2 regions of the Streptomyces sp. NPDC058525 genome follow, and region 2 is predicted to be linked to the other one. Evidence: predicted binding sites of a transcription regulator. Region 2 holds the regulator's gene; the other holds the start of a gene.
The links. Region 2 encodes HspR, which represses chaperone genes until heat shock. Its sites were predicted from a motif close to TTGAGNNNNNNNNNCTCAA; they were not measured.

Region 1 (11,682 bases), on a different contig from region 2:
GCCAGGGTGGCGCCCGCGTCCGTCAGCTCGACCTCCGTGGCGCGCGCGTACTCCCACGGCGTGAACTTCTCCATCAGCCCCAGCGTGATCGCGAGGTGGTCCGCCGGGTCCTTCACGCCCTGGAACACGTCCAGCGGCCCGCCCGGCACGCCCTCCCAGAACAGGATGTCCGCCCGGCCCGAGGTGGTGAGGGTCGGCATCACGAACAGCTCGCCGACGCCCGGGACCAGGTTGCACCGCACGGCCTCGGTCTCCGGGTGTTCCGGGCGCGGGCCGAGCCCGTGCACGTAGGAGACGGCCAGCGCGCGCTGCGGGGCGTCGTACGGGGAGCGTGCCGCGTCCCGCCCGAACATGGACACCAGCTCGCCCTTGCCGGCGGCCACCAGCACCAGGTCGTAGGTACGGGAGAAGAAGTCGAGGTCGGCGACCGAGGCACCGTGGATGACCAGCTGCCCGCCGCGCTGCGCGAAGGTGTCGAGCCAGCCGGCCATCTTCACGCGCTGGTCGACGGATTGCGCGTACCCCTTGAGGCGGCCGAGCCAGTCGACGGCGCGGCTGGTGTCGGGGGCCGCGACCGAGACGCCGAGGCCCTCGATCTTCGGGGCCTGCTGCTCCCAGAAGTTGAGCTGGAGGTCACGTTCGTGCCGGAGCGCCGAGTCGAACATGCACTGCGTGGACATCACCCGCCCGGTGCGGATCTCGTCCGCCGTCCGGTTGGACATGAGGGTGACCTCGTACCCCTTCGACTGGAGTCCGAGGGCGAGCTGGAGACCGGACTGGCCGGCTCCTACGACAAGTATCCTGCGCATTTCTCACGTTCTCTGTTCGGGAGTGGCGTCGCCGTTCGGGGAGGGCCGGCTACTCGGGCGTGCTGTCCAGCGCGTGTCCCACCAGGGTCAGCAGGGACTCGACGACCGTCTCGCGGCGCCGCGCGTCCATGATCACGACGGGCACCTCCGGCGGGACGGTCAGCGCCTCCCGCACGTCCGCCGGCTCGTACGACTCCGAGCCCTCGAAGTGGTTGACGGCGACGGCGTACGGCAGCCCGCAGCTCTCGAAGTAGTCGAGGGCCGGGAAGCAGTCGCGCAGCCGCCGCGTGTCGGCCAGGACGATGCCGCCGACGGCGCCGCGCACCAGGTCGTCCCACATGAACCAGAACCGCTCCTGGCCCGGCGTCCCGTACACGTACAGCACCAGGTCGTCGTCGAGGGTGACGCGGCCGAAGTCCATGGCGACGGTGGTGGTGTTCTTGTCCGGGGTGCCGGTCAGGTCGTCCGTCGGGACGCCGGCCTGGGTCATGACCGCTTCGGTGCGCAGCGGTGTGATCTCGGAGACGGACGAGACGAACGTGGTCTTGCCGACGCCGAAGCCGCCCGCGACCAGCACCTTCACGGCGACGGGGGCACGGGAGCGGTCGTACTGCCACGGCTGGACGGGCTCGTCGTCGGCGTCGGGCGGCACGGAGCCCGGACGGACGGCCGACGACGGGTCAGAGACGGCGAAGGCCACTGAGCACCCTTTCCAGCAGCGCGCGTTCGGGACGGCCGGTGCCGTGGCCCGTGCCGTAGACGCGGATCCTGCCCTGGTCGGCGAGGTCGCTGACCAGGACGCGGACCACGCCGAGCGGCAGTTTCAGCAGCGCGGCTATCTCGGCGATCGTGCGCATGCGGCGGCAGACCTCGACGATGGCGGGCATCTCGGGCATGCGGTCGGGCGCCTTGGCGGGACCGGTGTCGAGGGCGGCGACGAACGTCTCCACCAGCAGGACCTGCGTGAAGCGGGTCCTGCCGCCCGTGAGGGAGTACGGGCGGACGCGGGCGGGACGGCGGTCGGCGCCGCGTATCGGCAGCCGGTCGGAGGCCGGACTCCTCACGGGGTTTTCTCCATCGACTGGCGCAGCTCACTGCGGACTTCGGGGGTCAGGACGTGGCCGGCGCGGCCGACGAACAGGGCCATGTGGTAGGCGACGACGCCCATGTCGCAGTCGGGGGCGGCGTGCACGCCCAGCAGGGACCCGTCACTGATGGCCATGACGAAGACGGAGCCGTGCTCCATCGCCACCATGGTCTGCTTGACCCCGCCGCCGTCCATGAGGGCCGCCGCGCCGGTGGTGAGGCTGCCGAGGCCGGAGACGATGGTGGCCAGGTCGGCGGAGGCGCCCCGCGGGCCCTTGGTGCGGGGCCCCTGGGGGGAGTCGGCTCCCGGGTCGGAGGACAGGAGCAGGAGCCCGTCCGAGGAGACGACGGCGACGGAGTTGACGCCGGGCACCTCCTCGACCAGGTCGGTCAGCAGCCACTGCAGGTTGCGGGCCTGGGTGCTCAGTCCGTACGTACTGGGCGCGGTCATGTGCGTGCCTCCTGTGCGGTGTCCCCCCGGTCGGTCTGCCCCTGGTGCCGGTCCTGGACCTGGTCGTGGTCCCGGTCCTGCCGGAGCTCGGCGGCGGCTACGCGCCGCCCGTCCTGGGCGCCCTGGTAGAACCCGCCGAGGCGGCGCCGCAGTTCGTCGGCGTCGACCTTGCGCGGCGGCTCGGGCGGTGTGTCGTCGGCGCCCGCGCGGCCGGCGGCCACGGAGCGCGGCGTGCGCTTGGGCAGGCCCTTGTCGGTCACGGCCTCGGCCTCGGGGTCGGCCGGGTCGGCGGGGTGGCTGCCCTGCCGCGGCACCCAGTTCTCCTCGGCTGCGGCATGCCGGTGCGGATCCGGCTCGGGCGCGTGTTCCCGTACGTCGGCACCCGGGTCGGCAGCGGACGCGCCGGCCGGGACCTCCGACTCGGGGTCCGCCGCCGCGAAGCCCGCCCCTTCCGCGTCGGGCACGACCCGCGCGAGCAGCTGCTCCTCGGGACCGGGCCCACCCGGGACCTCCGCAGCGAGGCCCACGACGGGAACGGCCACATCAGGGCTCGCCACCGGAACGGCCGCCTCGGGCTCCGCCACCGGGAACCCCGCCTCGGGGCCCGCCACCGGAGCCTCACCCGGAGCCCCGGCCACCTGGACGGCCTCCACCGGCACCTCGGGCACCTCAGTCACCGGCACCTCGACCACCGGAGCCCCGACCACCGGCACCTCAGCCACCGGAACCCCGGCCACCGCCTGCGCCGCGGCTTCCGCCGCAGCCCCCGCCGCCGCCTCGCCCTCCCCCGAGCCGCTGCGCAGCCGGCTCGGGAGGGTGTTCTCGTTGGCCTCCGCGATCACGCCCGGCAGGTGCAGCGCGGGCGCGCCCGGTGTGGCCAGGCTGTGGACCGGGGAGGCCGGCGGGGTCGCGGGCAGCAGTGCGGCCGGGACGACCACCAGCGCCTCGGTGCCGCCGTGCCGCGGGGCGCGCAGCTCCGCGGTGACCCCGTGCCGGGCCGCGAGGCGTCCGGCCACGTACAGGCCGAGGCCCAGGCCGTGTTGCGCCTCGGGCTCCTCGTCGTAGGCCTCGGGCGTGGACAGCCGGGAGTTGAGGGCCTCCAGCCGGTCCTCGGTGACCCCGATGCCCTCGTCGACGACGGACAGCACCACGTCGCCGGAGTCCAGCAGCCATCCGGACACCTTGACCTTGGCCTCCGGCGGGGAGAACGTCGTCGCGTTCTCCAGCAGTTCGGCCAGTACGTGCGAGATGTCGTCGGCGGCGTGCCCGGCGACCTGCGTGTACGAGGGCAGCGCGGCGAGGTCGACGCGCTCGTAGCGCTCGATCTCGCTGACCGCGGCCCGCATGACGTCGACCAGCGGCACGGGCAGGCCCTGGCCGTGGCCGTGCTCCTGGCCGGCCAGGACGAGCAGGTTCTCGTTGTGGCGGCGCATCACGGTCGCCAGGTGGTCCAGCTTGAACAGGGTCGCCAGCCGGTCCGGGTCCTGCTCCTTGGACTCGAGCTCCTCGATCACGGCGAGCTGGCGCTCGACCAGGCCGAGGGTCCGCAGCGACAGCGAGACGGAGGTCGTGGACATGATGCGGCGGTGCTCTTCGAGCCCGGCCCGCAGCTTCGCCAGCTCCTCCTCCAGCACCTCGCGGCCGGAGGCCAGCGCCTCGTTGCGGCCCATGATGCGGCGCCGGTCGGCGTCGAGCCCGGCGATGCGGGTGTGCAGGGAGACGGTCTGGTCGCGCACGGCGTTGAGGTGGCGCACGACCTCGGCGAACTCGTCGTTGCGGCCGGTGAACCGGACCGGCTCGACCGAGCCCTCGGGCGTCGCCAGCCGCTCCGCGCCGCGGCGCAGCACGGACAGCGGCCGGGTCAGCGAGCGGGCCACGGCGGTGGAGACGCCGACGGTGACCAGGAACAGCACGCCCAGCAGTGCGATCACGGTCTCGAGCCGGGTCACGTCGTCGTCGCGCTGCGCGGCGAGCGCGGAGGCGCGCTGGCCGGCGAGGGTGGATTCGACGGACCGCATGCGGTCGATGCGGGCGGTGAGCGCGGAGCCCACGACGGCGCCGTCGGTCCTGCGGTCGGCGGAGGTGAGCGTGGGCCGGTCGGTGAGCCGCTTGAGGTAGTCGTCGGCCGTCTTGACCTCGGGTCCGGTGACGGTGGCGGCGAGGGTCTGGCGGACGTCGGGGCGCGCGGCCCGCGCGAAGTCGTCCAGGGCGGCCTGTTCCCGTACGCGCGAACGCTGGGCGGCGGTGGTGAGTTCGTCGACGACGGCCGAGTTGGGGAGCTGCTCGCCGCGGGGGACGGCCAGCGCGGCGAGCAGCAGTCCGCGGGTGGCCGAGGCCTGTTCCACGGCCTGGCCCAGCGGGGCCATGGGGCGGGTGGTGGCGAGGGCGGCCGTGGCGCGCGGCGGGGTCAGTTCGGCGAGCCGGTCGCCGGGGGTGAGGAGTTCCGCGAGGACTCCGGTGTAGGCCTGGTGGGCGGCGAGGGCGCTGCCCTTGCCGTCGACGGCTTCGGTGCGCACGGCCTGGACGCGGGCGAGGGTTCGGGCGGTGGCCTCGTCGGCGTCGGCCTGGACCTCGGCGATCTGCCGGTCGGTGCGGGCGGCGCGTTCCTGGACGGGCCCCTTGGCCGCGCCGGGGCGGCCCTTGGCGGCGTACTCGACGACGGCGTCGCGTTCGTCGCCGAGGAGGTGGGCGAGGGTGAGCGTGTGCCGGGTCTGTTCCGCGAGGGTGACCAGGCGCTGGGAGTCGTTCAGTTCCCTCGTGGCGGAGACGACGGCGGGTGCGCCGGCCGCGAGGACGGTGAGGCCGGCGACGGCCACGCCCACGACCAGCCTGCGGCGCACGCGGACGCGGCGTCCTGCGGGGGCCGGGCCGTCGGTGGCGGTGCCGTTCTTCCGAGACCGCTTCTTCTGCACCGGTGCTCGCAATCCTGTACGTGTGCTCTGGCTCGTCTACTCGTGTGGCCGAGGTAACGGCCGGTCAACAAGTAAACGCCCCCTGCCCCCTCGTACCGCCTCAGACCTTTGCAGTGCGATGGGAAGAGAGCCGCACATCGCCCACCCGGCCACTCGAACGAGTGAACATCAAGGATGAGTTGGCGACCAACTCGGACATCCGGCGTCAGAGCGCGTCCGTGGACAGGCGGTTGAAAGATCGACGCGGGCTTTGGCAGTATGCCCGCCCACATTCCGGTCGGCCCGGTCCGGGCCGTGCGGCGCCCCGCTCGGCGGCCCGTGCGGAGGCCCGGCCGGCCGCTCCGCGATTGGTACGGACCTACCCGCGCTCCGCGTCCCCCGCCGGGCAGAATGTCCGCATGCGCATCGACCTCGCCTCCGCCCCCGGCAGTCCGGAACGCCCCAATGAGGACTGGGTGTCGGCCGCGATCCCCGCTTCGGGCGGCGGCGTAATGGTCACCCTGGACGGGGTCACCCCGCCGCGCGGCGGGGACGGCTGCGTGCACGGGGTGCCGTGGTTCGCGGCCCGGCTCGGCGGCCGATTGACCGAACTGTCCGGGTCGCGGCGGGACCTGCCGCTGGACCGGATCCTGGCCGAGGCCGTCCGCACCACGGCCGAGGCCCACCGCGACACCTGTGACCTTTCTCACGTCCGGACGCCACAGGCGACGGTGGTCGTCGTGCGCTGGGACGAGTCGTACGTGGAGCACCTGGTGCTCTCGGACTCCGTTCTGCTCCTCCAGGGGCCCGGGGGCGAGGTGACGGCGGTGCTCGACGACCGGCTGGACCGGGTCCCCCGGGAGCTGCTGCGGTCGGTGGAGGCCACGGACGCGCTGCGGAACGCGGAGGGCGGCTTCTTCACAGCGGCCGCGGACCCGGAAGTGGCGGCCCGGGCGGTGACCGGGCGCACCCCGCGCGACCGGGTGCGTGCGGTGGCCGCGCTCACGGACGGGGCGAGCCGGTGGACGGACACGTTCGGGGAGGGCGACTGGGCGCAGTGCCTGGCGGTGCTGCGGAAGGAGGGCGCGGAGGGCCTGATCGGCCGGGTCCGCGCCGTCGAGTCCGACCCGGCGCGCCCGCCGGCCCGGCACAAGCGGCACGACGACGCCTCGGCGGTCTACGCGGAGCTGTAGCGGAGGGCCCGCTTGGGCGCACCGCCTCGGGACGCCTCCGCGGGGTCCGGGGTCCGCGCGGGCGGGGTCCGCGGCCCCGGGTCCTACGGCGTGTCCTCGCCCGCGTTCAGCTGGTTGAGCAGCCGGGCCAGTTCCGCCACTTCGCCGCGGTCCCAGTCGGCGAGTTTGCGCATGTACTGCTCGCGCCGGGCGCCCCGTACCCGCAGGAACCGCTCGCGGCCCTCCTCGGTGAGGCCGACCAGGAAGGCCCGGCCGTCGGCGGGGTCCGGCTCGCGGGCGATCAGGCCCAGCACCTCCAGGGCCCGCAGCTGGCGGCTCATGGTGGCCTTGCCGACGCCGAAGTAGGCGGCGAGCTCGGTGGCCCGCTGCCGGCCGGCGGCCTCCAAGCGTACGAGGAGCCCGTACGCGGCGGGCTCCAGCTCGGGGTGGAGGGCGCGCGCCATCTCGCCGGAGGAGGCGCGGGCGCGCCGGAGGAAGACGGACAGCTCCCGCTCCAGGGCAAGGAACTCCTGGTCTTCGCTCCCGTGCACGTCCTGCTCCTTCGGTGGTGGATCGGACCGCCAGTATTTCGCAGCGGGCGCGCCGACGGCCCGGGGCCCCGCCGCCGCGGGTCCCGGGCCGTCGTACGGGTGTCCGTCAGGCGGCGGTGACCGCCGCCTCCTGCTGCGCCCTGGCCTGCGACAGGGCCAGCTCCAGCACCTGGCGCACGTCGGTCACCGGGTGCACCTCCAGCCCCTCCAGCACCTCGGCCGGGACGTCGTCCAGGTCGGCCTCGTTGCGCTTGGGGATGATGACGGTGGTCAGGCCCGCGCGGTGCGCGGCGAGCAGCTTCTGCTTGACCCCGCCGATCGGCAGGACGCGGCCGGTCAGCGAGACCTCGCCGGTCATGGCCACGTCCGTGCGCACCTGGCGCCCGGAGAGCAGCGAGGCGAGGGCGGTGGTCATGGTGATGCCCGCACTCGGGCCGTCCTTGGGCACGGCGCCCGCCGGGAAGTGGATGTGCACGCCCCGGTCCTTCAGGTCGGCGACGGGGAGCTCCAGTTCGGCGCCGTGCGAGCGCAGGAAGCTGAGCGCGATCTGCGCCGACTCCTTCATGACGTCGCCGAGCTGGCCGGTGAGGGTCAGTCCGGCCGCGCCCGTCTCGGGGTCGGCCAGGGAGGCCTCGACGAACAGGACGTCGCCGCCCGCGCCGGTCACCGCGAGGCCGGTGGCCACGCCGGGGACGGCGGTCCGCCGCTCCGCCGGGTCCTGGGCGGACTCGGGGACGTGGTGCGGCCGTCCGATCAGGCCGCGCAGGTCGTCGGCGCCGATGCTGAAGGGCAGTTCGCGCTCGCCCAGCTCGTGCTGCGAGGCCACCTTGCGCAGCAGTCGCGCGATGGACCGCTCCAGGGTGCGCACGCCCGCCTCGCGGGTGTACTCGCCGGCGAGCTTGCGGAGCGCCTCCTCGCGCAGGACCACCTCGTCGGCGCCCAGGCCCGCGCGCTCCAGCTGGCGCGGCAGCAGGTGGTCGCGGGCGATGACGACCTTCTCGTCCTCGGTGTAGCCGTCGAGGCGGACCAGCTCCATCCGGTCGGCGAGCGCCTCGGGGATGGCTTCCAGGACGTTGGCCGTGGCCAGGAACACCACGTCGCTGAGGTCGAGCTCGACCTCCAGGTAGTGGTCGCGGAAGGTGTGGTTCTGCGCCGGGTCCAGGACTTCCAGCAGGGCCGCGGCCGGGTCGCCGCGGAAGTCGGAGCCGACCTTGTCGATCTCGTCGAGGAGCACGACCGGGTTCATCGACCCGGCCTCCTTGATGGCGCGGACGATGCGGCCGGGCAGGGCGCCGACGTAGGTCCGGCGGTGTCCGCGCACCTCGGCCTCGTCCCGTACGCCGCCGAGGGCGACGCGGACGAACTTGCGGCCCATGGCGTGGGCCACGGACTCGCCGAGCGAGGTCTTGCCGACGCCGGGCGGCCCGACGAGTGCGAGCACGGCCCCGCCGCGGCGGCCTCCGATGACGCCGAGGCCGCGCTCGGTGCGCCGCTTCCTGACCGCGAGGTACTCGGTGATGCGGTCCTTGACGTCGCTGAGCCCTGCGTGTTCGGCGTCGAGGACGGCCCGGGCGCCCTGGATGTCGTATCGGTCCTCGGTGCGCTCGTTCCAGGGGAGCTCGAGGACGGTGTCCAGCCAGGTGCGGATCCAGGAGCCCTCGGGGCTCTGGTCGCTGGCCCGCTCGAGCTTGTCGACCTCCTTGAGGGCGGCCTCGCGGACCTTCTCGGGGAGGTCGGCGGCCTCGACGCGGCTGCGGTAGTCGTCGGACTCCTCGCCGTCCTTCTCCCCGCCCAGCTCGCGCAGTTCCTTGCGGACGGCTTCGAGCTGGCGGCGCAGCAGGAACTCGCGCTGCTGCTTGTCGACGCCGTCCTGCACGTCCTTGGCGATGGACTCGGCGACGTCCTGTTCGGCGAGGTGGTCGCTGAGGGCCTTGACGGCCAGCTTGAGGCGGGCGACGGGGTCGGCGGTCTCCAGCAGCTCGACCTTCTGCTCGACCGTCAGGAACGGCGAGTAGCCGGAGTTGTCGGCGAGGGCCGAGACCCCTTCGATCTGCTGGACCCGGTCGACGACCTGCCAGGCTCCGCGCTTCTTGAGCCAGCTGGTGGCGAGCGCCTTGTACTCCTTGACGAGCTCGGCGACCGCTCCCGGCAGCGGGTCCGGCACGTGCTCGTCGACAGTCTCGCCCTCGACCCAGAGCGCGGCGCCGGGGCCGGTGGTCCCGGCGCCGATGCGGACGCGGCCCCGGCCGCGGATCAGGGCGCCGGGGTCCCCGTCGGAGAGCCGGCCCACCTGCTCGACCGTCCCGAGCACCCCGGTCCCGGCGTACTTCCCGTCGATCCGCGGCACGAGCAGGACCCGGGGCTTGCTGTTGCCCGCCGCCGCCTGGGCCGCCTCCACGGCCCCGCGCACCTCGGCGTCGGACAGGTCCAGCGGAACGACCATTCCGGGCAGCACGACCTCGTCGTCGAGCGGCAGCACGGGCAGAGTGAGCGTTACGGACGTCGAAGCCATGATCAACCCTCCGGCAGTGAAGTTGAGCTATGCCGACTCAATGCATCTGCGCCGCCTGTTGTTCCCCACGCTGCGTTCGCCTGGGGCGAACGCAGCGTGTGCGGCTATCCCCCGGCGGGGCCGGCGGCCACCGGGCGCTCGTCCGAGGGCAGGCCCCACTCGCTCCAGGAGCCGTCGTACACGGCCGTGTGCCGGTAGCCGGCGAGGGTGGCGCCGAGGGCGAGGACGCAGGCGGTGACTCCGGAGCCGCAGCTGAAGTAGAGCCGCTCCCGGTCCCCCGCCAGCGCCGCGAAGGCCTCGCGCAGCTCCGCCGCGGGGCGCATCAGGCCGCCGTCCCGCTGGAGGTCGCCGAAGGGCAGGTTGAGCGCGCCCGGCATGTGGCCGCCGCGCAGGCCCGGGCGGGGTTCGGGGGCGGCGCCGGTGAAGCGCTCGCGGGTGCGGGCGTCGAGGACGGCGGCGGCCGGGTCGGCCAGAGCCGCGGCGACGGCGTCGGCGCCGACCAGCAGCCCGGGGCGCGGCCGGGCGGTGAAGGAGCCGCGCGGGCCGTCGTACGCGGGGCGGGCGGCCTCCAGGGGCAGGCCGGCGGCGGTCCAGGCGGGCAGTCCGCCGTCGAGGACGGCGGCGCGGTCGAAGCCCATGGCGCGCAGCATCCACCAGGCGCGGGCGCTGGAGTAGACGCCGGCGCCGTCGTAGACGACGACGGTGTCGGTGTCGTCGACGCCGAGGTCCCGCATCGCCTCGGCGAAGCGGGCGGCCGTGGGCATGGTGTGCGGGGCTGGGGCGTCGTGGTCGGAGAGGTCCCCGTCGAGGTCGAAGGGGCGGGCTCCGGGGATCCGGTGGGCGGCGCCGCGGTGGGCGCCCACGGAGGCGTCGAGGACGACGAGTCCGGGCGCGGAGAGCCGTCCGGCCAGCCAGTCGGCGCCGACGAGCGGTCCGGACGGTTCGGGGGAGTTGGGGGAGTTGGGGGTGTTGGGGGTCATGCGGCGGCTCCTCGGCAGGGTGGGGCCACGATCCTGCCGCACGCCCCCCTCAGGCCGGGCAGCCGCCCGGGCGGGCGTACAGCGCGACGCGGGCGCCCCGCACCTCGGTGACCGAGCACAGGTCGAACCAGGCGGCCAGGGTCTGCCGCTTCACCGCCTCGCGCGGGTACGGGTCCAGCGGCTGGCCGGCCGGGTCGAGCAGGGCGATCACGCGGGGGGAGGCGATGAGCGCGGCGCGGATCTCGGCCGAGGGCAGTTCGGTGCCCTGGAGGCTGTGCGAGGCCTGCGGGGAGCGGTCCAGGGCGATGTCGCGCAGCCCGTCGAGGACGTCGGGCGAGGACAGCAGCCATTCGCGGCGCCGGGACGGCAGGAAGAGCACGGCGTCGCCCGGCCGGGCCCGTTCGCGGACGGCGGCGGCCACCGCGAGCACGTCGTCCTTGCGGCTCTCGGGGGTGCGCAGCCACACCGACCACCAGCCGGCGGGCACGAGCAGGGCCGCGACCAGCAGCCACGGCCACCAGCCGCGTGCCGTGGCCAGCCGGGCGCCGGCCAGCAGGGCGAGCCCGGCGAGCGCGTAGAGCACGTACCGGTCGACGTACCAGGGGTGGACCAGCGAGAGCGTCATCAGCAGGCCGGGCGGCAGCAGCGCGAGGGGCAGGGCCACGCGGACCAGGCCGGCCTGGTCGCGCCCGCCGGAGCCGCGCGCGAGCAGCAGCGCGGCGCCCGCGAGCACCCCGTACGCGACCCAGTCCTGCCAGGACGGCCGCCCGAGCCAGCCGAGCTGTTGCTCGGCCTGCCGGGCGCTGACCAGGGCGAGGGGCAGCAGCAGGAGCACGACGGCGCCGGCGGCGATGCGCCAGCCGCGCGAGCGCCAGGCGGGGACGGCGTGCGCGAGCAGGGCCAGTACGGCGAACTCGTGCAGCCAGCAGCCGAGCAGCAGGACCGCGGCGTAGGCGGTCCACCGCTCGCGCAGCATCAGGTACGTCGCCCACACCACGGCCGCGGCGACGAGGGCGTACGAGCGGCCCTCCTGCGCGTACATCTGGACGGGCGGCAGCACGGCGTACGCGAGGCCGGCGAGCAGCGCGGCCCGCTCCCCCGCGAGCCGGTGCCCGATCACGGCCACTCCGGCGGCGGCGAGGGCGGTGGCGGCGACGGAGGGCAGCCGCAGGGCCCACAGGCCGCCGTCCCAGGCGAGGAATGCCCCGTGCATGAGCAGGTAGTACAGGC
Region 2 (11,682 bases):
CGATCTCCAGCGGCGAGGAGTCGATCTCCATGCGCAGCCGGGAGGCCGCCTCGTCGACCAGGTCGATGGCCTTGTCCGGCAGGAAGCGGGAGGTGATGTACCGGTCGGAGAGGGTGGCCGCGGCGACCAGCGCGCTGTCGTTGATCTGCACCTTGTGGTGCGCCTCGTAGCGGCCCTTGAGCCCGCGCAGGATCGCGATCGTGTCCTCGACGGACGGCTCGGCGACCAGCACCTGCTGGAAGCGCCTCTCCAGCGCCGGGTCCTTCTCGATGCGCTCGCGGTACTCGTCCAGCGTCGTCGCGCCGACCATCCGCAGCTCGCCGCGGGCCAGCATGGGCTTGAGCATGTTGCCCGCGTCCATCGCCGAGTCCCCGCCGGCGCCCGCGCCGACGACCGTGTGGAGCTCGTCGATGAAGGTGATGATCTGGCCGTCGCTGGACTTGATCTCCGCCAGGACCGTCTTCAGCCGCTCCTCGAACTCACCGCGGTACTTCGCGCCGGCGACCATCGCGCCCAGGTCCAGGGAGACCAGCCGCTTGTTCTTCAGCGACTCCGGCACGTCGCCCTTCACGATGCGCTGCGCCAGCCCCTCCACCACGGCCGTCTTGCCGACGCCGGGCTCGCCGATCAGCACCGGATTGTTCTTCGTGCGCCGCGACAGCACCTGTACGACGCGGCGGATCTCGTGGTCCCGGCCGATCACCGGGTCGAGCTTGCCCTCGCGGGCGGCGGCCGTGAAATCGGTGCCGAACTTCTCCAGCGCCTTGTACTGACCCTCGGGGTCGGGGGTGGTCACCCGCCGCCCTCCTCGTGCGTTCTGGAAGGCGTCCAGCAGCTTCTTCGCACTGGCGCCCTGGGCGGAAAGGACCTCACCCGCCGCGCCGCCCTTGGCGGCGAGCGCGATGAGGAGGTGTTCGGTGGAGAGGTAGTCGTCGCCGAGCTTGCCCGCCTGGGCGTCGGCCTCGGCGAGTACGGCGAGCAGCTCGCGGGTGGGCTGCGGGGGCGCGACCGTGGACCCGGTGACGCTGGGCAGGGCGGCGAGCAGCCGCTCCGCGCCGTCCCGTACGGCGACCTGGTCGGCGTCGGAGGCCGCGAGGAGGTCGGTGACGTTCTCGTTGTCCTCGCCGGCGAGGAGCGCCAGCAGCAGGTGCGCGGGCGTCAGATCGGCGTGGCCGTCCTTGACGGCCCGGCTGGTGGCCGCGTTCAGCGCGTCCCGGCTCTTGTTGGTCAGCTCGGCATCCACGGGTGACTTGCTCCTCTCTCGGGGGACAGAACCATGACATAAACAACCTACGCAAAGTTGAGTCTATTCCACTCAAGGCAGGCGGCTCAAGGCAGGCGGCTGTCCCCCGGACGGGCCCGCCCCGGCCCGCCCCGTACCCTTCGGGCCATGTCCCATGACGTACTCAACCCGACGCCCGAGTACCTCGCCTTCTGGCAGGAGCGGCACGTCTGCACGCTGACCACCCCGCGGCCCGACGGGACGCCCCACGTGGTGCCGGTGGGCGTGACGTACGACCCGGAGGCAGGGCTGGCCCGGGTGATCAGCAACAGGCACAGCAGGAAGGTCCGCAACATCCTGGCGGCGGAGCCGGGCACGGCCCGGGTCGCGGTCTGCCAGATGGAAGGACGCCGCTGGGCCACCCTCGAGGGGCGCGCGGTGATCCGCACGGACGAGGCGTCGGTCGCCGACGCGGTGGCGCGCTACGCGGAGCGCTACGGGCGGACGCCCTCGCCCAATCCCGACCGGGTGGTCATGGAGATCACCCTGGACCGGGCGATGGGCCGCGCCTGACGGCGGCCGGGGCCGGCGCCCGCCGGGCCCGACGGCGGCCGGCCAGGGGCGCGATCCGCAACCAAATCTTGTCCGGCCGACGAGTGGACGCGGACATCACAACGGCGCCATCGTGGTCAGGTCCACGATGGCGCCGTTGTGTGGGGGTAGCACCTGAGCGATCTGCAACGACGGGGGAATCGCTTCAGGCACTGCGGGGGGTGGCGGTGGTGATATCAGGTTCGAAGAGCTGGTGATCGCGCTGGTCGAGGTTGACGAAGACCATTCCGTAGCGCACCTCGCAGCGGACGGGCTGCGGCGCGCCGCGGGGGCGACGCAGGCAGCGGTACGCACGTACGTCCTCGTCCTCCTCGCGCACGATGACGATCGGCTGTCCGAACAGGGTGACCATCAACGAGTCGCCAGGGTGGGGGATGGCCGTGGCGAGGTCGATGAACTGCCAGCCGGAGCGGTAGGCAGAGGCCATTTCGCGGCGGAAGCCGCGGTCGTCGGGGGTCATCAGGAGACCTTCGCCGGCGTGGTGTTCCAGCCGAGATCAGCGGGAGCCGTGTTCCAGCCCAGATCGGTCTTGCCTACCGATTCGACGGGCGTGCTGGTACTGGTACCGGTGTCGGCCTGAACGCTTCCCGCGTCGCCGTTGAAGGCGACGACTGCCCCATGGACCGCAACGACGGAGAAAACAACGGCAAGCACCGAGCGAAGCATTCTCTTATACATGGTCGGCTTCGTCCTCACTTGATGGAATCCTCTCCCCCGCGTGACTGACGATGGCTTATTCAGGCACGTCAGTGCCACAGGGACGATGCATCATGTTCTTACATGTTCAGGACCCTGGGGGGTGGAGATTTGCCCAAGAGCGACACAAACCCGACACATCCCCACCCGGTCACAGCCATGTGCCCCGAGGGAGCGCGCCTCTACGCAGCCGCGCTGAGCACCGGCCGCGTCTCCCGCGGCGAGGTGGAGAACGCCCCCTGCCTGCTCGAATTCGCTCTGCTGAGGCCCGACCCCGATGACGCGAACCAGCTGCGCGCGGTTCCCCCGTCCGTCGCCCTCACCCAGCGGCTCCATCCGCTCGAGCGCGAGATCCGCGACCGCAGACGCAGCGCCGTAGATCTCGCCGACGCATTCGAGCCGTTCCTGACCATCAGCGCCCAGAGCCCCGCGACCACCCACGCCATCACCGTGCTGGAGGGCTTCGAGCAGATCAACGCGGCCCTCGACCTGGCCACCGCCGAGTGCCACACCGAGGCCTTGACCGTACAACCGGGCGGAGCCCGGCCCAGCTTCATCCTCACCGAGGCACTGGAGCGCGCTGCGCCGCTGCTCAACCGGGGGGTGAGCATCCGCACGCTCTACCAGCACACGGTACGCCACAGCCAGGGCACGCTCGCCTACGTGGACCGGATCTCCACGGGGAAGGTGGAGATCCGCACACTTGAGGAGCTCATAGAGCGTCTCATGATCTTCGACCGCACGGTGGCCTTCATCCCCGCGAGCGACGACCGGACGGTGGCACTGGAGCTGCGGCACCCGGGACTGGTCGACTATCTCATCAAGGTCTTCGAGCAACTGTGGCGCCGCGCCGTGCCGTTGAGCGAGGAAGTGACGTACACGCACGCCCCGGACGGCATCTCGGGCGTGCAGCGCACCATCGCCCAGCTGCTCGTCGAGGGGCACGTGGACGAGGCCATCGCACGCCGCCTGGGGATGAACGTACGCACCTGCCGGGCGCACATCGCCAAGCTGGCCGCCTACCTGGGCAGCGGCAGCCGCGCCCAACTCGGCTTCCTCATCGCCCAGTCCGGGATCCTCGACACCCCGGAACACCGGCAGCTCTGACTACCCACTGCCGGCCCACACAAACGGAAGGCCCCCACCCGTTCCCGGGCGGGGGCCTTCCCCATGCCTGCGCTGGCTGAAAACCGCCGGTCCGCCGTCAGTCCATCGGGCGCTTGGGGCGCCACACGACCAGGGCGTTGCCCGGCTGCGGGGGCTGGTACGGAACCAGGTCGCGCCGGTACGAGGCGTGCACCTGGGCCTCGCGGGCCCGGAGCGTGGCGGCCGCGCCGTCCACCGCCGCGGAGAGCTCGGCCACGCGCTGCTGGAGCGCGGCGACCTGGTTCTCCAGCTCGATGATCCGCTTGATGCCCGCCAGGTTGATGCCCTCGTCCTGCGACAGCGCCTGCACCGTGCGGAGCAGTTCGATGTCGCGGGCCGAGTAGCGCCGGCCGCGGCCGGCCGTCCGGTCCGGGGAGACCAGGCCCAGGCGGTCGTACTGACGGAGGGTCTGCGGATGCAGGCCCGAGAGCTGGGCGGCCACCGAGATCACGTAGACCGGGGTCTCATCGGTGAGCTGGTAGCCCCCGCCCAGGCGGGAGGACTGTCGTCGGCGGCCGTCCATGGTCATGCTCCCTTCGCGGACTCGAACAGCGCGGTACGCGGGTCCTGCGACTCCGTCGCATCGCGGTACATCTCCAGCGCCTCGCGGGCCTTGTCCGACAGCTCGGTCGGGACCGCGACCTCCACCGTCACCAGCAGGTCGCCGCGGGTGCCGTCCTTGCGGACCGCTCCCTTGCCGCGGGCCCGCATGGTGCGGCCGTTGGGGGTGCCCGGCGGCAGCTTCAGCGTCACCGAGGGGCCGTTCAGGGTCGGGACCTTGATGTCGGCGCCCAGGGCCGCCTCGGCGAAGGTCACCGGGACGGTCACCGTCAGGTTGTCGTCCTTGCGGCCGAACACCGGGTGGGAGTCCACGTGCACGACGACGTACAGGTCACCGCCGGGACCGCCGCGCTCGCCCGGAGCGCCCTTGCCGCGCAGCCGGATCCGCTGGCCGTTGGAGACGCCCGCCGGGATCCGGACCTGCATGGTGCGCGAACTGCGGGCGCGCCCGCTGCCCTTGCAGACGTCGCAGGGGGTCTCCGCGATCAGGCCGCGGCCCTTGCAGTCCGCACAGGGGTCGGTCAGCGAGAAGCCGCCGCCGCTGCCCCGCGAGACCTGGCCGGTGCCGACGCAGGTCGGGCACACCCGGGGGGTGCCGTTCTTGTCGCCGGTTCCGGAACAGGCCTTGCAGGGGGCCTGCGAGGACATCCGGAGCGGGACCGTGGCCCCGTCCACCGCCTCCGTGAAGGAGAGGGTGACCTCCGACTCGATGTCCTGGCCGCGGCGCGGCTGGGTGCGGGTGCCCGCACCCGGGCCGGCGCCGCGGTTGAACAGGCCGCCGAACACATCGCCCAGGCCGCCGCCGAAGCCGCCGGCCTGGCCACCCTGCTGCTGACCGCCGAAGAGGTCGCCGAGGTCGAAGTTGAACGAGCCGCCGGCCCCGCCCGGTCCCGGGCGGAAGCCGCCGTTGCCGAACAGGGCGCGCGCCTCGTCGTACTCCTTGCGCTTCTTCGCGTCGCCGAGGATGTCGTTCGCCTCGGAGATCTCCTTGAAGCGCTCCTCGGCCGAGGCGTCGCCCTTGTTGGCGTCCGGGTGGAACTCGCGCGCGAGCTTCCGGTACGCCTTCTTGATCTCGGCCTCGGTCGCGTCCTTCGGGACACCGAGGACCTTGTAGTAGTCCTTCTCGACGAAGTCCTTCGTGCTCATCCCCGGTGTCCCTCCTCTCGTACCGCTACTGGTTCAGCTTCAGCCCTTGTCGGGGGCATCCGCGTCCTTGTCCGACGGCGCTTCGCCCTCCGCGGACTCCGACTTGGGGGCCGCGCCCGGCTGGGGCTCGGCCACCGCGACCCGCGCGGGGCGGATCGTACGCTCGCCGATCCGGTACCCCGGCTGCAGGATCGCCACGCAGGTCGTCTCGGTGACGTCCGGCGCGTACGAGTGCATCAGGGCCTCGTGGATCGTCGGGTCGAAGGGCTCGCCCTCCTTGCCGAACTGCTGCAGCCCCATCTTCGCCGCGGCGGTCTCCAGCGATTCGGCCACCGACTTGAAGCCGCCGACCAGCTCGCCATGCTCCCGCGCCCGGCCGATGTCGTCCAGGGTCGGGAGCAGTTCCGTCAGGAGGGACGCGACCGCGATCTCCTTGACGGCGATCCGGTCCCGCTCCACCCGGCGGCGGTAGTTCTGGTACTCCGCCTGGAGCCGCTGGAGGTCCGCGGTGCGCTCACCGAGCGCCGTACGGGCCTGGTCCAGCTGCGCGAGCAGCGCCACGTCCTGCGCCGCGTCCCCGGCCGGGGCCGCCTCCTCCTTCGCGGAGTCGGCGGCCTTCGGCTCGTCGGGCGTGCCGTCGGCGGGGACTTCGGGCTTCTCGTCGAAACCCGGGGTCTCCTCCGACATCAGGCAGCGCCACCCTTCGGCTTCTCGTCGTCGACGATCTCGGCGTCGACGACGTCGTCGTCGGCCTTGGCCTGACCGGCGTCACCGGGAGCGGCACCGGCGGCACCCTGAGCGGCCTGGGCGTCGGCGTAGATGGCCTGGCCGAGCTTCTGGCTGACCGCGGCGAGCTTCTCGGTCGCGGTGCGGATCTCGGCGGTGTCGTCACCCTTGAGCTTGTCCTTCAGCTCGGTGACGGCGGCCTCGACCTCGGTCTTGACCTCGGCCGGGACCTTGTCCTCGTTGTCCTTGACGAACTTCTCCGTCTGGTAGACGAGCTGCTCGCCCTGGTTGCGGGACTCGGCGGCCTCCTTGCGGCGCAGGTCCTCCTCCGCGTACTGCTCCGCCTCCTGGCGCATGCGGTCGACCTCGTCCTTGCCGAGCGAGGAGCCGCCGGTGACGGTCATCTTCTGCTCCTTGCCCGTGCCAAGGTCCTTGGCCGTGACGTGCATGATGCCGTTCGCGTCGATGTCGAAGGAGACCTCGATCTGCGGGACGCCACGCGGGGCCGGCGGCAGGCCGGTCAGCTCGAACATGCCGAGCTTCTTGTTGTACGCCGCGATCTCGCGCTCGCCCTGGTAGACCTGGATCTGCACGGACGGCTGGTTGTCCTCGGCCGTCGTGAAGATCTCGGACCGCTTGGTCGGGATCGTGGTGTTGCGCTCGATGAGCTTGGTCATGATGCCGCCCTTGGTCTCGATGCCGAGGGACAGCGGGGTCACGTCGAGGAGCAGGACGTCCTTGACCTCACCCTTGAGCACACCGGCCTGGAGGGTGGCGCCGATGGCGACGACCTCGTCCGGGTTGACGCCCTTGTTGGCGTCCTGACCGCCGGTGAGCTCCTTGACGAGCTCGGCGACGGCCGGCATGCGGGTGGAGCCGCCGACCAGGACCACGTGGTCGATCTCGGACAGCTGGATGCCGGCGTCCTTGATGACGTTGTGGAACGGGGTCTTGCAGCGGTCGAGCAGGTCCGCGGTGAGCTGCTGGAACTGCGAGCGCGTGAGCTTCTCGTCCAGGTGCAGCGGGCCCTCGGCGGAGGCCGTGATGTAGGGCAGGTTGATCGAGGTCTCCGTGGAGGAGGACAGCTCGATCTTCGCCTTCTCGGCGGCCTCGCGCAGGCGCTGGAGCGCCATCTTGTCCTTGGAGAGGTCCACGCCGTGACCGTTGGCGAACTGCTTCACCAGGTAGTCGACGACGCGCTGGTCCCAGTCGTCACCACCGAGGTGGTTGTCACCGTTGGTGGCCTTGACCTCGACGACGCCGTCGCCGATCTCGAGGAGCGACACGTCGAAGGTGCCGCCACCGAGGTCGAAGACGAGAATGGTCTGGTCGTCCTTGTCGAGGCCGTAGGCCAGGGCGGCGGCCGTCGGCTCGTTGACGATACGCAGGACGTTCAGGCCCGCGATCTCGCCGGCCTCCTTCGTCGCCTGGCGCTCGGAGTCGTTGAAGTAGGCCGGGACGGTGATGACCGCGTCCGTGACCTTCTCGCCCAGGTACGCCTCGGCGTCGCGCTTCAGCTTCTGCAGGATGAAGGCGCTCATCTGCTGCGGGTTGAAGTCCTTGCCATCCAGGTTGATCTTCCAGTCAGTGCCCATGTGGCGCTTGACGGAGCGGATGGTCCGGTCCACGTTCGTGACCGCCTGGCGCTTGGCCACCTCGCCGACGAGGACCTCGCCGTTCTTGGCGAAGGCGACGACGGACGGCGTGGTCCTGGCGCCCTCGGCGTTGGTGATGACGGTGGGCTCGCCGCCTTCCAGAACGCTGACGACGGAGTTAGTGGTGCCCAGGTCGATGCCGACCGCACGTGCCATTTCGATTCCTCCAGCTGACTTGAGTGCAACAGACTCAAGGATGCCCCACACCCGCGCCGACGTCAACGGAACTGAGTCGGCTCGACTCAACCTTTAGCCCATCCTTACGCGCAACCTTGCCGCTCTCCAGCCCCTCCGACGCGAATCCAGCCGCGCCCGAACGGGTTCCCCCGACCCCGCCGACCGCGCGCCACCCCACCCCGCCGGGAGGCGTCCGGCACGGTGCTGGAATGCCGCTCACACTCACCGCCCCCCGGCCCCGGGTTCGGGTACCCACCGCCCCGCCGGCGAAAAGGGTGGTGGACCTGGTCGGCGCGGCGCTCCTGCTCGCCGTCGCGGCCGTCCCGCTCGCCCTGGCCGCCGCGCTGCTGTACGTGACCCAGGGCGGCCGGGTCCTCGTACGGGAGCCCGCCGCGGGCCTGGCCGGGCGGCCGTTCCTGACCTGGCGGCTGCGCACCGACGGCGCGGGCGGCGCCGGCGAGGCCGTCGAGCGGTGCGCCCTCGACGCCCTGCCGCAGCTGGTCAACGTGCTCCGGGGCGAGATGTCGCTGGTCGGGCCGCGCCCGGAGCCCCGTACGGACCGGCCCGAGCGGCTGCTCGTACGCCCCGGAATGACCGGCCTGTGGCAGGTGAGCGCCCGCTCGGACCTACCGTGGGAGGAGATGCCCCTGCTCGACCTGCATTATGTGGAGAACCACTGGCTCGGGATGGACCTCGCGATCCTGGCGCAGACTCCACGGGCGGCCTACCGACATAGGCAGCCCTGAGCGACACAGATCACCGCACGCTCAGCTACATTGCGGCGTCGGGAATGGGTAACCTCAAGCCTTGACTTCATAAGTTACCGCTTAGTAAGTGCCGCCCGAGGAGCCCTCCCATGCAACTCGCCGCGATCATCGTGTCGCTGGTCCTGACCGTGGTCGGCGTCGCGCTGCTCGCCCGAGCCGTGGCGCAGATCTACCGCTTCGTGAAGCTCGGCCAGCCCGTACCGGCCGGCAGCCGTACGGACGACCCGAAGGCCCGAACGATCACCCTGGTCCGGGAGTTCCTGGGCCACAGCCGGATGAACCGCTGGGGCATCGTCGGCTTCGCGCACTGGTTCGTCGCCGTCGGCTTCCTGACGCTGCCGCCGACGCTGGCGCAGGCCTACGGGCAGCTCTTCCAGGCCGACTGGACGCTGCCGGTCATCGGCGGCTTCCTGCCGTTCGAGATGTACATCGAGTTCATCGGCCTGATGACGGTCGTGGGCATCCTCGTCCTCATCGCGATCCGGCTGCTCAACCTGCCCTCCCGGGCGGGCCGCAAGTCGCGCTTCACCGGCTCGAAGGCCTGGCAGGCATACTTCGTCGAGTACATCATCCTGACCATCGGCCTCGCCATCCTCGCGCTGCGCGGCCTCGAGGGCGCGATCCACCACGTGGACTCGTACGACCCGGCGTACTTCGTGTCGTACCCGCTCGTGCTGGCCTTCAAGGGGCTCTCGCTCGGCGCCCTGCAGAACGCCATCTACTTCACCGCGATGATCAAGATCGGCACCTCGCTGATCTGGATGATCGTGGTCTCGCTCAACACCAACATGGGTGTCGCCTGGCACCGCTTCCTCGGCTTCCCGAACATCTGGTTCAAGCGGAACGCCGACGGCGCGACCGCGCTCGGCGCCCTCCAGCCGATGACCAGCGGCGGCAAGCAGATCGACTTCGAGGACCCGGGCGAGGACGACGTCTTCGGCGTCTCGCAGGTCGAGCAGTTCTCCTGGAAGGGCATCCTCGACTTCTCCACGTGCACGGAGTGCGGCCGCTGCCAGTCGCAGTGCCCGGCCTGGAACACCGGCAAGCCGCTGTCCCCGAAGCTCCTGATCATGTCGCTGCGCGACCACGCGCACGCCAAGGCCCCGTACCTGCTCGCCGGCGGCGGCAAGGACATGGAGGGCAACGAGAAGGCGACGGCGGAGCAGCTGAAGGACGTCCCGGCCGCCGCCCTCGCCGAGGCCGAGCGCCCGCTGATCGGGACGGCCGAGGAGAACGGCGTCATCGACCCGGACGTGCTGTGGTCCTGCACGACCTGCGGTGCGTGCGTGGAGCAGTGCCCGGTCGACATCGAGCACATCGACCACATCGTCGACATGCGCCGCTACCAGGTGATGATCGAGAGCGCGTTCCCGTCGGAGGCGGGCACGATGCTCAAGAATCTGGAGAAGAAGGGCAACCCCTGGGGCCTGGCGAAGAAGCAGCGCGTCGAGTGGACCAAGGAGGTCGACTTCGAGGTCCCGATCATCGGGAAGGACGCCGAGGACCTCTCCGAGTTCGACTACCTCTACTGGGTCGGCTGCGCCGGCGCCCTGGAGGACCGGGCCAAGAAGACCACGAAGGCCTTCGCGGAGCTGCTGAACATCGCGGGCGTCAAGTTCGCGATCATGGGCGGCGACGAGAAGTGCACCGGTGACTCGCCGCGCCGCCTGGGCAACGAGCCGCTGTTCCAGCAGCTGGGCCAGGAGAACGTGGCCATGCTGAACATGGCGTTCGGCGAAGACGATGAAGATCCTTCGACCCGTAAGCCGAAGTCGGCGAAGCGGATCGTCTCGACCTGCCCGCACTGCTTCAACACCATCGCGAACGAGTACCCGCAGCTGGGCGGCGAGTACGAGGTCATCCACCACACGCAGCTGCTCCAGCACCTGATCGACGAGGGCCGGCTGACGCCGGTGACGCCGGTCGAGGGCCTGATCACGTACCACGACCCGTGCTACCTGGGCCGGCACAACAAGGTCTACACGCCGCCGCGCGAGATCATGTCGGCCGTGCCGGGGCTGCGGCAGCAGGAGATGCACCGCCACAAGGAGCGGGGCTTCTGCTGCGGCGCCGGCGGCGCGCGGATGTGGATGGAGGAGCGGATCGGCAAGCGCATCAACAACGAGCGCGTCGACGAGGCGCTGTCCCTCAACCCGGACATCGTGTCGACCGCCTGCCCGTTCTGCCTCGTCATGCTCACCGACTCGGTGAACGGCAAGAAGAACGACGGCAAGGCGAAGGAGTCCGTGCAGGTCGTGGACGTGGCGCAGCTGCTGCTGGACTCGGTGAAGACGCCGGAGCCGGCCGAGGTCGAGGTCGAGGCGGAGGCCGATGAGGCCGAGGCCGAAGTCGAAGTCGAGGCCGAGAAGGCCGCTGCGGCCGAGACGGCTGAGGCGGCTGAGGCGGCTGAGGCGGCTGAGCCGAAGCCCGAGGAAGCCAAGTAGTACGCGGCCACCCCGCACCACACGCCGAACGGCCGGTCCCCTCCCGGGGGACCGGCCGTTCGGCGTGTGTCACACCCGCTCGCCCCGGTCGGTCAGGAGGACCGGCGGCGCAGCATCGCGAAGCCGAGGCCGGCCGCGCCCGCCGCGGCCATCCCGCCGCCCGCGGCGACCAGCTTCGGGGTGTCGCCGCCCGTCGGCTCGGCGACGCCCTCCGCGCCGGCCTTGACCCCGCCCTTGGGCGCGACCTTCCCGGCGACGGCGGCGGGCTTCGCCTCGCCCTTCACCCCGCTCTTCTTCACGTCCTTCTTCACGGTGTACTGCTCGATCAGCCTGCCGTCGAAGTCGTACACCCAGCTGTTCCCGCCGCCCTTGCCGTCGATGACGACGAACTTCACGCGCTTGCCGTCCTGGACGAGCTTGTACGTCCAGCCGTCGTTCAGCGTGCTCGGGTGCTTCAGGTCGATGCTTCCGAGGACGTTGCCGTTCGGCATCGAGAAGTCGACGCGCTTGCCCTTCGGGCCGTCGACCAG

Region 1: a site for HspR is predicted at 9,495-9,513, ahead of lon (endopeptidase La). Genes of this name have one in related genera too.

What each region holds. Positions count from the first base shown of each region.
Region 1 is NZ_JBHXNP010000024.1:12,716-24,397, reverse strand. It holds gene ACFWP3_RS14400 (styrene monooxygenase/indole monooxygenase family protein) at 1-809, opposite strand, end outside; gene ACFWP3_RS14395 (ATP/GTP-binding protein) at 859-1,509, opposite strand; gene ACFWP3_RS14390 (DUF742 domain-containing protein) at 1,490-1,873, opposite strand; gene ACFWP3_RS14385 (roadblock/LC7 domain-containing protein) at 1,870-2,346, opposite strand; gene ACFWP3_RS14380 (nitrate- and nitrite sensing domain-containing protein) at 2,343-5,258, opposite strand; gene ACFWP3_RS14375 (hypothetical protein) at 5,657-6,430, shown strand; gene ACFWP3_RS14370 (MarR family winged helix-turn-helix transcriptional regulator) at 6,514-6,960, opposite strand; gene lon (endopeptidase La) at 7,067-9,472, opposite strand; gene ACFWP3_RS14360 (sulfurtransferase) at 9,577-10,452, opposite strand; gene ACFWP3_RS14355 (hypothetical protein) at 10,502-11,682, opposite strand, start outside.
Region 2 is NZ_JBHXNP010000001.1:195,722-207,403, reverse strand. It holds gene clpB (ATP-dependent chaperone ClpB) at 1-1,243, opposite strand, end outside; gene ACFWP3_RS01000 (pyridoxamine 5'-phosphate oxidase family protein) at 1,391-1,795, shown strand; gene ACFWP3_RS00995 (hypothetical protein) at 1,980-2,294, opposite strand; gene ACFWP3_RS00990 (hypothetical protein) at 2,294-2,530, opposite strand; gene ACFWP3_RS00985 (helix-turn-helix transcriptional regulator) at 2,615-3,637, shown strand; gene ACFWP3_RS00980 (heat shock protein transcriptional repressor HspR) at 3,735-4,199, opposite strand; gene dnaJ (molecular chaperone DnaJ) at 4,202-5,383, opposite strand; gene grpE (nucleotide exchange factor GrpE) at 5,423-6,070, opposite strand; gene dnaK (molecular chaperone DnaK) at 6,070-7,920, opposite strand; gene ACFWP3_RS00960 (sugar transferase) at 8,151-8,687, shown strand; gene ACFWP3_RS00955 (heterodisulfide reductase-related iron-sulfur binding cluster) at 8,798-11,152, shown strand; gene ACFWP3_RS00950 (hypothetical protein) at 11,245-11,682, opposite strand, start outside.